DNA from 3 places in the Microbispora sp. CA-102843 genome. Region 1 is predicted to be linked to each of the others. Evidence: riboswitches for the same ligand, from Rfam matches in the RefSeq annotation. Region 1 holds a riboswitch; each other region holds the start of a gene.
The links. A riboswitch is a leader RNA that binds a small molecule or an ion and turns the genes downstream of it on or off. The one in region 1 is predicted to bind cyclic di-AMP.
Positions count from the first base shown of each region.

Region 1 (5,351 bases):
TTCGGTCATTCTGGCATCTTGCCCCGAGCCGTGGCGCGGAGCCACATCAATCAGAGCTGGGCGGGCCGGTATTCGAGCAGGACGAGGCACGAGTCAAGGACCCTGGTGGCGGCCAGCTCCAGCCCTGTGCGGGGATAGCCGGCGTAGGCGGGCTCCCGGCCGTCGCCGCCCAAGGTGAGGGGAAAGACCATCAGCCGGAGCCGGTCGACCAACCCCAGCTCCATCAGGCTTCTGACCAGGCTGAGGCTGCCGATCGAGCGCAGCGGCACGTCCGACTCCTGCTTGAGCGCCCGAACCTGCTCGGCGAGATCGCCGCGTACGAGCCGGGTGTTCTTCCAGACGAGCGGCTCGCGCAGGGTGTTGGAGAAGACGGCCTTCGGCAGGTCGTTCATCCGGGTGCTCGCCTCGTCGGTGGCCGCGGACGAGATCGCCGCCAGCGCCTCATAGGTGACGCGCCCCATGAGCATCAGCTGAGGCTCGTCGGTCGCCTCACGTATCCACGCGTCGAGGTCGGGACCCGGGTAGTCGAAGAAGGCACCCACGTCCACGCCGGCGGCGAAGCCGTCCAGCGACACGAACAAGTCCGCCGTGAGGTCAGCCACGGCGGTTACCGCGCTTCATCACCAGGGCCCCTTGATACGCAGCACGCATGAACTGATCGTAAGGGCCGTCGCGTCAGGCGGCCTGCCCGATCAGTACATCGAGATGTGCACGTGGTCGTAGTGGTTGGCGGTGATTCCGCCACGGTCGGACATGGTGCGCCAGCCCGGATGGCCGAGGTTGTAGATGCGCTGCTGCCAGATCACGTACATCACGCCCAGCTTCGGCCCGTTCTTGATGGCCCAGGCGGCCACGCTGTCGCCGAGTGCCTTCATCTCGGCGGAGGGCATGGCGCCGCCCGAGCTCATCATGAAGTCGCAGGCGCGCCCGAGGGGGTGCTCGCCGCTGTTCTCGGCGCGGTAGCAGCCGATCGGGAACTGCAGATCGAAGTGCTTTTCGACCTCGGTGCGCATGAGCCGCATCCGCGGCGTGATGTTGTCGGAGCCGCTGGGCAGCTCCGGCGCCCACGACCCACCCACGCGCTTGCCCGGCGCGATCGGGATCAGCGCGTCGAGCTTGTCCTTGATCTCGTCGATGAGATCCTCGGCGTCCTCGCGCTGCCCGGCGACCACGGCGGCCTGCGCCTTGAGCTGTTCGGTCAGCGTCTTGGCGGCGTCCGCGGCCCGCTGCCGTTCGTCGCGGACCTGGTCGAAGCGCGCGAGCCTGGCGGCCTGCTCCTCCTTGAGCTGGTAGTTCAGCGCGGCGGTGTTCATGTCGGGCAGCGCCATCGCGCTCTCGGTCTGGTAGCGCAGCCCGGCCATCTGCCGTACGGCGTTGCTGGCGGCCTCGTAGTCGGCCTCCGCCTTGACCAGCCGGCCGCGTGCCGCCTTCTCCTCGACGCGGGCCTTGGCGAGCGCGACGCGTTTGGCGTTGTAGTCGCCGATCAGCCGGTCGACCTTCTTCCGCAGGTCCGACAGCTCCTTCTTGAGCTGCTTCTCCGTCGGCTTGGGGTCGGCGGCGCCCGGGGCGGCCGCGCCGAACACGAGGACGGCCGAGGTGAGCACGCCGACAGCCAGGGGGAACGCGCGGGGCAGCGCCCACTCCTCTCCATCTGCCGACCGGGTTAGCTGACGGGTTCGGGCTGGAGAAGCCCGGGCAGGCGACTGCCTTGACCCCAGGTGCGTGGTTGGGTCCCCGGCTCCCGGGCGAGGCGCCCGGGATTAGGCGTACCGGCTGTGACAGCCGGTGTGAGGGATACTAATGGTAAAGAAAGCGCGGCTGCCACCCAAGTCGCAACCATTCGGAGATCAAGCCGTTACCGCCTCGCGGAGCATCCGGGCGGCCTCCTCCGGGAGCACGTCGTTGACGAACGCGCCCATTGCCGACTCCGATCCGGCGAGATACTTCAGCTTGTTCGGCGCGCGCCTGATCGTGAAGAGCTGCAGGTGGAGGTAGGCGAGGTCGCGGCGGTAGGTGACCGGGGCCTGGTGCCAGGCCGCGACGTACGGCATGACGACGCCGAACAGTCCGTCCAGGCGGCGCAGCACCTCGATGTAGAGCGGCGCGAACGCGGCCCGCTCCTCGGGCGACAGCGCGGGGATGTCGGGGACCCGACGGTGCGGGTAGACGTGCACCTCGAACGGGTAGCGCGCGGCGGCAGGGACGAAGGCCGTCCAGTGCTCGTTGGCGGCCACCACCCGGGGCCCCCTCCGCTCGGCGGCCAGGACGTCCGCGAACAGGTTGCCGCCCTGATGGCGGGCGGCGGCGTCCAGCATCTGCCGGGAACGCGGCGTGACGTACGGATAGGCGTAGATCTGCCCGTGGGGGTGCGGCAGCGTGATGCCGATCTCGGCGCCGCGGTTCTCGAAGCAGAAGACCTGCTCCACACCGGGCAGCGAGGCCAGCTCGGCCGTGCGGTCGGCCCACGCCTCGACGACCAGCTCGGCCTGCTCGTCGCTCAGCGAGCTGAACGACGCGTCGTGGTCGGAGGTGAAGCAGACGACCTCACATCGCCCGATCCCCGGACGCACCTCGCTCAGCCCGCCCACCTGCTCGTACGCGCCGGTGTTGAAGCTGAACGACGGGAAGCGGTTCTCGAACACCGCCACCTCGTACGGCGAGGGGATCTCCGAGCCGGGATGGGCCGGGCAGAGCGGGCACTCCTCGGCGGACGGCAGGTGGGTGCGCGTCTGGCGGTGCCGGGCGACGGCCACCCACTCGTCCATCAGGGGGTCGTAGCGCAGCTCGGAGGAGAGCGGGCGCGGCGGCAGGTCCCTGGTGTCGGTGGCGCTGTGGTCGGCGTCGTCGCGCCGGTCGAAGTAGATCAGCTCACGGCCGTCGGCGAGATGGGTGATGGTGCGCTTCACAGAGCGGTCTCCAGCTTCACAGTGCGGTATCCGGTGTCAAGGTTCGGCCCGGCGTCACAGTGCGGTCTCCAGCTCGGTTTCCCCGGACGGATCGGTGAGGAGGAGTTCGCCGGCGTGCTCCGACAGCGCGGCGCGCCCCTCCTCCGGCAGGCCGACGTCGCTCACGACCACGCTGGCCTCGCCGAGGGCGGCGATCGTGCTGATGCCGATCGTTCCCCACTTCGTGTGGTCGGCCAGGACCACGAGCTGCTGGGCGGCCGCGATGAGGGCGCGGTCGGTCTCCGCCTCCAGCAGGTTGGGCGTGGTGTAACCCGCCCGGACGCTCATGCCGTGCACGCCGAGCATGAGCGTGTCGACGTTCAGGGAGCGGACGGCCGCCACGGCCACCGGGCCGACCAGCGCGTCGGAGGGCGTGCGCACGCCTCCCACCAGCACCACGGTCTGGTCGGGCCGTCCCGCCCGATGGAAGACGTCGGCCACCTGCACGGAGTTGGTGATGACGGTCAGCTCGGGCACGTCCACCAGATGGTGGGCCAGTGTCCAGGTCGTGGTCCCGGCCGACAGGGCGACGGAGCTGCCCGGCCTCACGAGCATGGCGGCCCGGCGGGCGATGGCCTCCTTCTCGGCCTGCTGCCGCACCGACTTGGCCGCGAAGCCCGGCTCCTCCGTCGAGCCGGTGCCGGTGGCGGTCGCCCCGCCGTGCACCTTGACGATCAGGCCGCGCTCCGCGAGGACCTCCAGGTCGCGGCGGATCGTCATGTCCGAGACCCCGAGGTCGCGTACGAGCTGCGCGACGCGCACCCCGCCGGTTCTGCGTACCCTCTCCAGGATCGCCTGCTGCCGTTGCTGGGCCAGCATCCACCACTCCTGTCAACAGATTCAAACAAATTATGCCCCACATGCGTGGAGACATGTTGAGTTGGGTCCCCGTACTTGTCGCCGGCGGTCCGGGGGGAGGACAGTGAGCGAAAGCCGTACTCGACGGAAGGCGGTCGTGATGGGCAGGCGCGCACGCAAGTCGAAGGCACGCAAGAAGAAGAAGGCCAACCACGGCAGGCGGCCCACAGGACGGTAGGACCTGCGGTAGGCCCTGCGCGGTAGGGCTTAAAGGTTCCTGCCCCAGGCGGCGAGCAGGTGAGTCTGCTGGTCGGCGCCGGCCGGGACGTCCCGCTCGTCCCCGATCACTCCCGCCTCGCGATAGTCCTCCCGCGCCTTCTCGAACCATTCCGAGCAGGAGGCGACGAGCTCGGGGTCGAGCCGTTCCGGCCCGCCGATGGCACGTGCCAGGTCCCAGGTGTGGATGAGCGCGTCCGCGAACAGCTCGGTGATGTACTCCTCACCCAGCACGTCGCCGAAGGACAGGTGGGTCACGCTGGTCAGGGCACCCTCGGCGTACACCGCGTGGACGGCGCCCTGCGCGGACGCCTCGAACGCCTTGAGCGGATCGTCGCCGAGCACGTCGCCCTCGAAGGAGTCCCCCACCTCGGCGACCGTACGGCCGGACAGCAGCTCGGGGGCCCACAGATTCTCGGCCACGACATGGTTGACGAGCCCCCGGACGTCCCAGTCGACACAGGGAGTCGGCAGCTCCCACTGCCCGCGGCGGACGAGATGGAGGCGGTCCCCGAAACCGTCCAGCGCCCTGCGGTACGCGTCACGGATGTCGATCATGTCCCCTCCTCGCCACGAACTCCCCATTCGAACGTAACTCTTCTCAACGATCAGTCATACACGCTCGCCGGGGAGGGGACGCCGGGTCAAGGGAGGTGCTGCTCGACCCAGACGATCTTTCCGTACGCGGTGGGCCGGGTGCCCCAGCGGTAGGCGAACCGCTTGATCAGCTGGAGACCGCGGCCGGTGTCCTCGTCGGGGGCGGCCGTGCGCGGGGCGGGCGCGGCGGGGGAGCCGTCGACGACCTCGACCACCAGCGTGAGGCCGCGCAGCAGGCGCAGCTCGATCGGCGGCCAGCCGTGCTTGAGCGCGTTGGTGACCAGTTCGCTCACGATGAGCTGGGTGCTGTCCACCAGGCCGCCCAGCCCCCACCTGTGCAGGGTGCCGCGGACGAAGCGGCGGGCGTGCGAGACGAACCGCGGGTCGGCCGGCAACGGGCAGGTCGCTACCTCGTCCGGGTCGAGATCGCGCACCCGGGCCACCAGCAGGGCGATGTCGTCACGCTCGTGGCCCGACCGCTGGCTGCTGATGATCACGTCGCACATGTCCTCCAGGTCCTCGACCGGACCGGCGAGCAGGCGGCGCAGCCCCATGATCCCGGCGTCCAGGTCCCGCTCCCGGCTCTCCACGAGGCCGTCCGTGTAGAGGGCGAGCACGCTCCCGGGCGGCAGGACCATCTCGCGCGACTCCAGCGGGTCGCTGCCGATGCCGAGAGGCAGGCCCGAGGGCAGCTCGATGATCTCGGTCGACCGGTCGGGGTGCAGCAGGATCGGC
Region 1 is NZ_JBNJNF010000001.1:2,118,541-2,123,891, forward strand. Features, by position in the region: gene ACQEVJ_RS09900 (DinB family protein) at 1-9, opposite strand, end outside; gene ACQEVJ_RS09905 (dihydrofolate reductase family protein) at 51-602, opposite strand; gene ACQEVJ_RS09910 (coiled-coil domain-containing protein) at 693-1,604, opposite strand; cyclic di-AMP (ydaO/yuaA leader) riboswitch at 1,639-1,777, opposite strand; gene galT (galactose-1-phosphate uridylyltransferase) at 1,848-2,906, opposite strand; gene ACQEVJ_RS09920 (DeoR/GlpR family DNA-binding transcription regulator) at 2,961-3,764, opposite strand; gene ACQEVJ_RS09925 (TIGR03086 family metal-binding protein) at 4,011-4,577, opposite strand; gene ACQEVJ_RS09930 (ATP-binding SpoIIE family protein phosphatase) at 4,664-5,351, opposite strand, start outside.

Region 2 (5,351 bases), 6.9 Mb from region 1:
CGCGCCGCCGCCGTCGACGCGTACAAGGCCGCCGACGTCTGGGCGGCGGGGACCAAGGGCGATCGTGCCGCGATCATGCGGTGGAACGGAAGGTCCTGGGCGCTGGTGCCCACGCCCGCGATCAAGCTTCCCGCTCCTGACGCCGCCGCGGTCCTCAACGACATCGCCGTCGTGAGCCCCGGCAACGTGTGGGCCGTCGGCGGCGTCACCTGGGAGGGCGCCGACGACGAGGGTGACGACGTGACCTACAGCCGCACCCTGGTCATGCGCTGGAACGGCAGCTCGTGGACCGCCTCGGTCGGCACCGTCAACGCACAGCCGTACACGGAGGTGGAGCCCGACGGCAAGGGTGGCGTGTGGGTCGTGCAGAGCAACTGGAACTCCACCCTGTGGCACGTCACGGGTTCGACGTGGCGGAGCACCCCGATCCCTCGGAAGACCGGCACCGACGCCGTCCTGTTCTCGATCGCGCGCAGGCCCGGGACGGCGACGCTGTGGGGTGCGGGATTCACGGTGCCGCAGGGCGACCCCGACGACCCCTCGGCCAACGGCACGTTCTGGCGTACGGGGTGACCACCCGACCTCGCCCCGCCGTGAACCGGTGGCGCGGTCGCCGTTCGCTCGTACCGACTGAGACGTGGCCGAGGGCAGAGAGGTGAGCAGGCGGCGGAGCGAGTCCCTCATCCCACGGGGCGCCCTGACGCTGGGTCTCGCGGCCGCCGTCTTCGGATCGGCGTGCTCGGCCGGATCCCGGACCGCACCACCGCAGACGCGGACAGGTTCTTCCACCCCGTCAGCCATCCTCCCGACCGCCTACCAGGGAGCGGAATGGCGCCGCATCAACCCGATCGACGCCGGTTTCGATCGCGCCCGGTTAGACAAGATCGCTCTCGATGCCGGAAAGAGAGGCGCGAACTGCCTGGTCGTGATCCGGCACGGGCGGCTCGTGGCCGACTGGTACTGGAACGGCACCGACGCGACCACCAGCCAGGAGGTCTTCTCCGCGACCAAGTCCTACTCCAGCACTCTGATCGGCATCGCCGAAGCGGAGGGCGGACTTTCCGTCGATGACAAGGTGTCTGAGTACGTCCCCGAGTGGGTGGGCACCTCCTCCGAAAACGTCACGATCAAGGACATCCTGAGCAACGTCTCCGGTCGGCACTGGGATTTCGACACCGACTACCGTCGCCTCGTCCGGGCAGCCGATCGTACGGGCTTCGCCGTCGGCCTTGCCCAGGACGCGGCCCGCGGAGACGTCTGGGCATACAACAACTCCGCCATCCAGACGCTCGACGCCGTGCTCACGAAGGCGACCGGGCGGAGTCCCGCGGCATACGCGCAGGAAAGACTGTTCGGCCTCATCGGCATGAGCCGCTCGAGGATGACCCGCGACGGAGCCGGCAACACCAACATGTTCTCCGGCCTGAACTCCACCTGCGAGGACATGGCCCGCTTCGGCTACCTCTTCCTCCGCGAAGGCAACTGGCAAGGGAAGCAGATCGTCCCCCGTCGGTGGGTCGAGGCGGCGACCGGCCGGCCGTCGCAGAAGGTGAACGCCGCCTACGGCTACCTGTGGTGGGTGAACGCCCGCGGTCCCGTCGTCGACGACCCGCTGAAGCCCAGTACGCGAGAGCAGAGTTCCACCGCCCCACATCGGCGCCTGGTCGACGGCGCACCTCACGACATGTACTGGGCACTGGGCTTCGGCGGCCAGGTCATCCAGGTCGATCCCGGCTCGGACACGGTCGTCGTACGGCTCGGACGGAACGTCCCGGAAGCCCGATACGGACCCGCCGACGCCTCCGAAGTGGTGACCACCGCCCTCGTGAAGCCGTAGGGAGATCACCCGCGGCGGTTGGGATCGACCGGGGTGCGCCGAGGGAAGCCACCCCACGCGAGCCGTTCGCGGACTGTACGCCCGCGCCTTGGCGGCCCGGGAAGCGCTCGGCCCGTGTGACGAGCACCACATCTTCCCTGCGCGGAGACGCTCTGACCTGCGGCTTTTAACTTTTGACCCTTTTTAGGTGATCCTTACCGTTATGGCGCCCTTTGCGACAATATGGGGCAACTTGGTAGTTTCCTTGCCCTACGGCGGGGTCCCCGTGACGCCGCCGTCGCGAACCCGGTCCGGCCGTGTTCGAGAAGGACATCCACAGTCACCGTCGCCATGTCCTCTCCGCCCCCCTGGGCGCCGGTGATGCCGAATCCGTGCAGCAAGGAGGCCCGGAGCCGGGGAACCAATCGACCTTCGACGAAGGTCTGGGGTGAATCGGCGCGCCAGCGCCGTAGGGCGACTTCCCCGCCCGAATCCGTCAGCTAACCCGGTAGGCGCAAGCGGAAGACCCTAGGGAGAGATCCCCTGTCTACCAACTCCACCACTCTGCTCCGCATTGCCTGCGTCACAATCAGTAGCGCCGCTCTCACTGCCTCTGTAGGAGCATTGAGCGCACTCCCCGCGGCCGCCGCGACGGGAAAGGTGACAGCCCCACCCCTCGCCTCGACGGTCATCCCGCCGGAGCCCCCCGTTACGGTGACCACCCCGTACAACGGCGAGGCCCCCGCGGCGTCCACGGCGGATGACTCCGCGAACACGAAGCTCACCAAGTCCGCTCTCCAGCAGGAGAAGGCCGAGCACGCCATCGAGGTGGCGAAGAAGCACCTCGGCGATCCGTACGTGTGGGGTGCCACGGGCCCACGGGCATTCGACTGCTCCGGGCTGGTCCAGTTCGCCTGGCGCAAGGCCGGCGTCAAGCTCCCGCGGACGACGTGGTCCATGCTCAGCGCCGTCAAGAAGAGGGTCTCCCTGGCGCATCTCAAGCCTGGCGACCTCATCTTCACCAGTGGCGGCGGGCACGTGGGCATGTACATGGGGCACAAGAAGGTGATCAGCGCTCCCCACAGCGGCGCGGTGGTCAGTGTCGACAAGCTCAACGGTTACTGGAGGAGCAGCTTCCTCACCGCCGTGCGCCCCGGCGTCTGACTCTGAGCCATGGAGACATCCTCGGCGGAGATGTCCTGACGCCTGCCAGCGCCAGGGGCATCTCCGCCGGGTCCGGCCGGTTCGCCGGACCCTGACGGACTACGCGTCCTCCGCGATGAGGCGCTGGAGCAGGGCCAGCAGGGTCCCGCGGTCCGCGTCCGACAAGGCGGTGTAGCACCTGGCGAGCACCTCGTCGGCGACCTTGTGCCCGGCGTCCAGGATCTGCTCGCCGGAGGGGGTGAGATGGTGCTCGATGCGCCGGCCGCGCCCGGGCCTGCGCTCGATCCATCCCTGGGCCACCAGCCGACCGGCGAGGGTTCCGAATGCCTGCTCGGACTGGAAGGTCGCCGCGGCCAGCTCCCGGGCCGACGCCCCGGGAGAGCGGCTGATCGCCCGGAGGGCATCCCACTGGGCCAGCGTCGCGCCGATCGCCGACAGCCCGCCCTCGAGGGCCCGGTGCTGCCGATACTGGGCCTGCTTGACCGCTCGTCCGAGTACTTGCAGATCGCCATGCACGGCATGAGTTTAGTGCAAGACTAAGGTAGTTTAAATAAACATCCTTAGTTATGCTGCGTCCATGAACACCATCCCGCTCTATGACGACCTGTCCCTCGCCGTGTCGGAGGCCGGAACCGGCAGACCGGCCCTGATCCTGCACGGCGGCGGCGGCCCCGCCACGGTCTCCGGGCTCGCCCAGCACCTTGCCCGGACGACACACACCATCACGCCTGCGCACCCCGGCTGGGACGGCACCCACCGCCCCCCATGGCTCACCGGCATAGACGACCTCGCGCTGGCCTACCTGCACTGCCTGCATCGCCTGCGACTGCGCGACGTCCTCGTCGTCGGTTCCTCCCTCGGCGGCTGGACCGCCGCCGAGATGGCCGTACGCGACACCGCGGGGATCATCACCGGGCTGGTGCTGGTCGACGCCGTCGGCGTGCACATCCCCGGGGAGCCGATCCGCGACTTCTTCTCCCTCGACGCCCGCGGCGTCGCCGAGTACGCCTGGCACGACTCGCAGCGTTTCTACGCCGACCCGGCCGGCATCCCCGCCGACCAACTCGCGCGCCGGGCAGCCGACATGGCCACCATGCGCACGCTGGCGAACGACCCCTACATGCACGACCCCAAGCTGCTCCGCCGGCTGAGACACGTCGACGTACCCGCTCTCCTGCTGTGGGGAGAAAGCGACCGGATCGTCACCCCCGCCTACGGAGCCGCCTACGCCGACGCCTTCGGGAACGGCCGGCTGCAGGTGATCCCGGAAGCCGGCCATCTGCCGCACATCGAACAGCCGGCGGCCACCTTCGCCGCGATCGACCACTATCTGCACGCAGCCGCGGCCGATTCCCCGGGGATCGCGGTGGGCGGCCGCGAGTAGGGGCGCTTCAGCCAACGACTGTGCCCGGCGCGGGCGGGACCCTGCGGGCGGAGGCCGCGAGCCGGTCCGCGAGCGCGACGACAAGGCCGCGGAGCTCGTCCGGTCGCTCGATGACGAACGGCAGGTCGAGCGACGCGAGCACCGGAGGCAACCAGTCGAGCCGCTCCGCTCGCAACTCGACGCGGAGCCAGCCCTCGGTCTCGGGATCCGCGCCTCCCACGGACGGGGACTCCTCCACAGTCGCGACGCCGGCGGGAAGCCGGGCGCGGATCTGCTCGACCGTCCCCTGGATCCGCAGGACCACTTCATGCCGGTACGGAGCCTTGGCGAACCCTGACAAGACGTGCTGCGCCGCGTCGAGCCCGGCGGGCGGCTCGAACGAACCGGGCAGGGTCCTCGCGTCCGCGATGCGATCCAGCCGGAAGGTCCGATCCTCGCCGATCTCGGGATCCTCACCCGTGACGTACCACCGGCCCGAATGGGCGACGAGCCCGTACGGATGCAGCGTGCGTTCGCTGCGCCGGCCGTCGGCGGCGGTGTATCTGATCGAAATCGGCCGGCGATGGCGCACCGCGTCGGCGACGGACAGCAGGACCGTGGTCTCCGGGGCGGCGAACTCGCCGGGCGGAGCCGTGAAGGCGAGGGATTCGAGCACGGTGTCGAGCCTGCGAGCGAGCCGCTCGGGCAGGACCCGCCGGATCTTGGCCGCCGCCGTCTCACTCGCCGTGCCCGTCGCCGTCATCAACCCTGCCCGGCGTCCGGCGACCAGGCCGAGCAGCACGGCGAGCGCTTCGTCGTCGCTCAGCATGAGCGGAGGCATGCGGTATCCGGGAGCGAGCCGGTACCCGCCGTAGCGGCCGCGCACCGACTCGACGGGCACGTCGAGGTCGATCAGATGGTCCACGTATCGCCGCACGGTGCGCTCGTCGACGCCGAGCCGGTCGGCGAGTTCGGCCATCGTCCGAATACCGCCCGACTGCAGGAGCT
Region 2 is NZ_JBNJNF010000001.1:8,998,415-9,003,765, forward strand. Features, by position in the region: gene ACQEVJ_RS41855 (hypothetical protein) at 1-573, shown strand, start outside; gene ACQEVJ_RS41860 (serine hydrolase domain-containing protein) at 638-1,837, shown strand; cyclic di-AMP (ydaO/yuaA leader) riboswitch at 2,189-2,346, shown strand; gene ACQEVJ_RS41865 (C40 family peptidase) at 2,441-2,980, shown strand; gene ACQEVJ_RS41870 (MarR family winged helix-turn-helix transcriptional regulator) at 3,080-3,496, opposite strand; gene ACQEVJ_RS41875 (alpha/beta fold hydrolase) at 3,558-4,364, shown strand; gene ACQEVJ_RS41880 (helix-turn-helix transcriptional regulator) at 4,372-5,351, opposite strand, start outside.
Region 2: it holds a riboswitch for cyclic di-AMP, as region 1 does, so the genes downstream of both, ACQEVJ_RS41865 (C40 family peptidase) here and ACQEVJ_RS09910 (coiled-coil domain-containing protein) in region 1, are expected to answer to the same signal.

Region 3 (5,351 bases), 4.6 Mb from region 1:
GCGGCGCCGCCGCGCCGAAGACGACGGTGGCGCCGTCCTCGACCAGCGCCGCCGCCCTCCTCGCCACCGAGCGCGTTGGCAGCATCAGCGAGGAGGGATGACGGACCACCTCGTACGGCTGGCGGGCGTCGAACTCCTCGCATCCCTTCCAGCGCGGGGCGTACACGACCACAGAGCCGGGTGGCCTGCGCGAGGCGAGGCCGTGCACGAACGCCTGGATGCCGCCCGGTCTGGGCGGGAAGTCGTTCGTGACGATCAGCGTCCGCTTCGTCATCCTCACCCCCGCTGCCGGCGTGGTCGCGCGGTCCGCCCGCGCGCCGCCCGGGAACGCATTGTTGCAGCCGCGGTCGCCACCGTCGCCCAGTCGTGATCAGGACCGGGCGAGCCGTTCACGCGCGTACGACCGCCATTCGCGGGTCAGGCCGTCGGCGGTCAGTCCGAGCACCTCCCGCAGGGCGGCGCCGATGTCCTCGCGCAGCGCGGCGCGGTAGAGGGCGACCAGTCTCCGCTCGCCGAACCGGGCGGCGATGTAGCGGCAGGCCAGCCACGCCTCCTCGTACGCCTGGGCGGGCCTGGCGGCGAAGTCGGCGGGCCCCGGCAGGGTGTTGAGCGCCGTCCTCCCGGCGGCCACGTCGGCGGCCAGTTCGGCGGCCACCGTACGGACCGGCAGTCCGCTGTCCAGGTAGCCCACGTAGTCGGCGAAGCCCTCCATGAGCCACATCGGCACGGCGCGGGGACCGGCGGTCGCGACGTGCGTCAGCTCGTGGGTCACGACGACCAGGCGGCCGGTCGCGGACAGGCGGGCGAACGCGGCCGGCTGCACGATCACCCGGCCGCCGGTCGCGACGGCCGCCAGGCCGTCCACCTTCGCCGGCGCGGCCAGCACGGCGGCCTGCTCCTCGGTGCGCGGCACGAGGACCACCGCGCCGCCGTACCCGCCCCAGACCCTCGTCACCGTACGGCCCGCCCGATCGGCCAGCGCGGCGATCTCGGCGACCAGCGGCCGGGGCGACCCGGCGACGACGGCGCTCGCGCCGCGGGCGACGGAGGCGCCGGTCCACATGCCCGGATGCTCCCGCACGGCGGCGCGGGCATCCAGCCGCAGGGAAAGCAGCGGGTCGGGCGGGGCCGCGGCGGCGGGGCCGGCCAGCAGCGCGGCCAGCGCGACGGACGCGGCCGCGATCCTGCGGGGCCGATTTCCAAGGTGGCGCCGATCGGCCTCGGCGCGCACGGCCGGCACGACCCCGGGCACGCCGCTCGTGGCAGTCACGCCGAGCATGGTAACCAGCACATGCCACGGCCCCGTCCACCTCGGCGAGGTGGACGGGGCCGTAAGGACGGCGCCGGTCGAGGGGGCTGGTGACCGGTGCCCGTCAGACGCCTGGGCGGACGGCACCCACGAAGGTGCTCCTCCTGTAGGCGTCCAGCTTGTCGATCCTGACCCGCGTGCCGCTGTGCGGAGCGTGGATCATCTTGCCGTGCCCGACGTACATGCCGACGTGGCCGCCGCCGCTGGTGAAGATCAGGTCACCGGGCTCGAAGTGGCCCCAGGACACCTTCTTCCTGACCGCGCTGCGGATGGACCACGTCGTGCGCGGCAGCCGTACGCCCGCCTTGCGCCAGGCGTACTGGACCAGGCCCGAGCAGTCGAACGCGCCCGGTCCCGTGGCCCCGTAGCGGTAGGGGTCGCCGATCTGCTTCTCTGCGACCTTCACCGCGCGCCGGGCCTTGGCCGCCTGGAGCACGGCCCTGCTGACCTTCCGCTTGGCGGTGTGCTTCTTCGTCCGCTGCTTCTTCGCCGCAGCCTTGCGTGCGGCGGTGCTCGCGCTCGTCGCGGTGGCCGTCTTCGTCGCTGTGGGCGTCTTGACGACCGTGACCGTCACCGTGTCGGCCGTCGCCGGATGCGCACCGGCGACCCCTACGGATGCCGTCAAAGCGGCACCACCAAGGGCAATTCGGGCAAGACGGGACAGACTAGCGGGGGTGGTAGACAGGATCTCTCCTCGGGTCTTCCGCTCACGCCTACCGGGTTAGCTGACGGGTTCGGGCGGGGAAGTCGCCCTACGGCGCGCGATGCGCCGATTCACCCCGGACCTTCACGTGAAGGTCGATGGTTCCCCGGCTCCGTGCCTCCTGACTGCACGGACTCGGCAGGACACCGGCGCCGGGGGGTTCCGCTAAGGGGAGGGTGATGAAGGGCGCCGATGACGGTGGATGACTGCACGCGACCGGCCGGCCGGACCGGGTTCGCGGCGGCGAGGCGTGCTCGCCGCGGCCCAGAAGCTACCGAGGACCCGCCGCGTTCGGCAAAGCCCTCCCGCCGGATAAAGATCGGATAACGAAGGCCGCGGAGAAGAAACCGCAGCTTACCCGCACCGCGAACGGCTAAATGTGACTCTGGTCACAATCTCTGCACCAGCGGCGAAATCTGGTCACAGGAGTCACAAAAGGTACAAACGATCACAGAGACGGCTGGGCCCTCAGGGACGCACAGCTCCTATCGCGTGATACTCGGCGAGTGTGACAATCTTCACAACATCGCCGGTCTGCGGAGCGTGGACGACCTTGCCGTCTCCGGCGTAGATGCCGACGTGCCCGTATCCGGCGTGCCAGAGCAGGTCGCCCGGCTGGAGCTCGTCCAGCGAGACCCTGCGGCTCGCGCCCCAGGCCCACTGCTCGTAACTGGTCCGGGGCAGCGACACGCCCGCGGCCGCCCACGCGGCCTGCACGAGCCCTGAGCAGTCCCAGGCGTCCGGCCCGGCGCCCCCGTAGCGGTACGGCTTGCCGACCTGCTTGTAGGCGAACTGGAGGGCCGACAGCGCGTTGCCGGACGCCGGTCCGGTGTAGACGACGCCGGCGCTGTTGGGGTTGCCGGGGTTGTACGTCCCGAGCGAGCGCAGCAGCTTCATCTGCTCTCTGACGAGCTTGTCGACCTCGTCCTTCTCGTCGGCGAGCTCGCCCCTGACGTCGGTGGCCTCCTTGTACAGCGTCTTGCTCCGGTCGCGGCGGTCCTTGAGGTCCTTGATGGCGCCCTCGTACGCCTTGAGCCGCCCGGCTCGCTCGGCCGACATGTGGTTGAGCGTGGCGAGACCGCTGAGCATGGCATCGGGGTTGGAGCTGTAGAAGACGCCGCCCCACGACCCCATCTCGCCGACCTGGTAGCTGCTGACGGCCATCGAGACCAGCCCGGAGCGGAGCGCCTCGACCCGGACGTTCTGCTTCTTGTAGTCGTCGTTGATGGCGAGGTACTTCTGCTTCGCGTTCTTCCACTTCTCGTTGGCCGCGTTGTAGCGGTCCACGAGCTTGTCGGCCTGCTGGTTGAGCTTGCTCAGCTTCGCCTTGGCCTGCGCGACTGTGGGCTTCGGATCCGCCTGCGCGCCCGCAATCGGCGTCAGCAGGACCACGGCGGCCAACCCGGCGGCCACCGGCACACGCCCTCGCACTGAGGCCCCCTTTAGATCAACGAAACCTGCGGCGCGACTCTATCTAGGCGATCTTGATGCTTCAACCTATTCGCAGGTATTCGCGGCAGTCATCACCCAGGGTGACGGCGTGGGGCCGGAGCGCGCGTACGGCGCTTCAGCCGCGGCCGAGACGACGCAGCAACAGGAGCGAGGGCACCGGCCGGGCGCCCATGCGGCGCACCGACTCGGCCACCTCCCGGTCGGAGGAGACCACCGCGATGGCCCGCCCCGGCGGCTCCGCACGCACCAGCGTGCGGATCAGGTCGTCGGCGATCTCCCCGGGCGCGCTGAACATCACCCGCACTCCGCGCGGAGCGGACACCTGGACGGGCCCGTTCAGCTCGGCGCCGTCGAACACGCACGTCACCTCCGCCCGCGTCTGCACGGCGAGTCCGCCGAGCCCGGTCAGCAGCCGGGCCCGCTGGTCGGCGAGGGTCAGCGACGGGTAACCGGTCTTGGTCACGTTGTAGCCGTCGACGATCAGATGCAGATGGGGGATGGCCAGGAGCTGGTCGAGGAGCTGGGGGTCGTCGTTGGCCAGCGCCCGCGCGGGCACGGCCGCCACGCCCAGCTCGCCCGGGACGACCGCGTTCACGTAGTCGGCGGGCCTGCTGATCGTCGTGGGCAGGCCGAGCTCCTTGCGCAGCCCGGCGGCGGCGTCCTGGAGCGCGTCCAGCAGCACCCGGACCCGGGCGTCCTCGATGCTGCGGCCCTCGCGGGCGGCCCTGCGGCTGGCCTCCAGCTGGCGCTCGGCGTCCGCCAGGCGCTCCCTCAGCCGGCGCAGCTCGGTCTCGGCCGTGCCGTTGGCGCTCGCGGCCCTGGCCCGCGCCTCGGCCGTCTCGGCCTCCAGCTCGGCCGCCCTGGCCTCGGCGGCCCTGACCCGCTCGCGGGCGTCGTGCAGCTTGCGCCGCAGGTCGGAATTCTCCGCGCGGGCCGCCTTGAGCTGCTCGCGCACCCGGTCGATCTCCTCCTTGGCGGAGGCACGCTGCGCCGCGAGCTGCTCGCGCAGTCGCGTCTCCGCCTGCTCCCGCTGGGTGCCCGCCGCGGCGGCCTGCTCCAGGTCGGTCCGCGCCTGCTCGACCAGGTCCGGCCAGCCGGGCGGGCGAGTCAGGTAGGCCGCCGCCGCGACCAGCACCGGCTCGGCCGCGGGGGGCACCGTGCCCTCGGCCAGGCTCGCCACCAGCTCGGGCCAGGCGGCCTCCACCGTCTCGGCCACCCGCTCGCGGAACTCCTTGTCGTTCTCCAGCTGGGCCGCGATCGGCGCGCTGCCCAGACGGGCGCGCTTGCGCGGGTCGAACCTGGCGATGTTGCGCAACGGCGGCGGCACGGCCGCGGCGGGCGTCGAGCCCAGCACCTGTGCCGCGACCTCCACCACGTGTAAACGGACCTGTTCGGGCAACGGACGAGACAGGCCTTCTCCGGCTGAACTCATCTCGTCGCTCCTCGGCCGTGTCCTACAGATCTTCTGCCCACTGCGGTCGCCCCTGCGGCGCCTCGCGGTGCTGTCGCCCCCGAGTGCGAGAACGTCCCCCGATGCCCGCCGTCCGCGAGGCGCGCGCCTCGCGGACCGCCCACCGGTCCGCCCTCACACGGCAAGATCTGCGAGACACTCCCTTGTTCTTGTCTTCCTTCAAGGGTACGGCCGTCGCATCGTGTCCACGTCGCGTTCATGATCTGTGACCATGCCCCGCGGCGGGGCCGGGGGAGGCACAACCCGTTGGCGAGCGCCCGGCCCCTGTCCGTACGCTGGGCGGCGTGTTCACCCCTCCGTACCCGATCACGACCCCCCGGCTGGTCCTGCGCCCCTTCACCGAGGCCGACCTCGACGACCTGCACGCCTTCCACTCCCTGCCGGAGGTGGCCAGATACCTCTACTGGGACGCCCGT
Region 3 is NZ_JBNJNF010000001.1:6,741,251-6,746,601, forward strand. Features, by position in the region: gene ACQEVJ_RS31220 (glycosyltransferase family 4 protein) at 1-274, opposite strand, end outside; gene ACQEVJ_RS31225 (hypothetical protein) at 371-1,270, opposite strand; gene ACQEVJ_RS31230 (C40 family peptidase) at 1,374-1,934, opposite strand; cyclic di-AMP (ydaO/yuaA leader) riboswitch at 2,009-2,163, opposite strand; gene ACQEVJ_RS31235 (C40 family peptidase) at 2,481-3,443, opposite strand; gene ACQEVJ_RS31240 (NYN domain-containing protein) at 3,580-4,896, opposite strand; gene ACQEVJ_RS31245 (GNAT family N-acetyltransferase) at 5,220-5,351, shown strand, end outside.
Region 3: it holds a riboswitch for cyclic di-AMP, as region 1 does, so the genes downstream of both, ACQEVJ_RS31230 (C40 family peptidase) here and ACQEVJ_RS09910 (coiled-coil domain-containing protein) in region 1, are expected to answer to the same signal.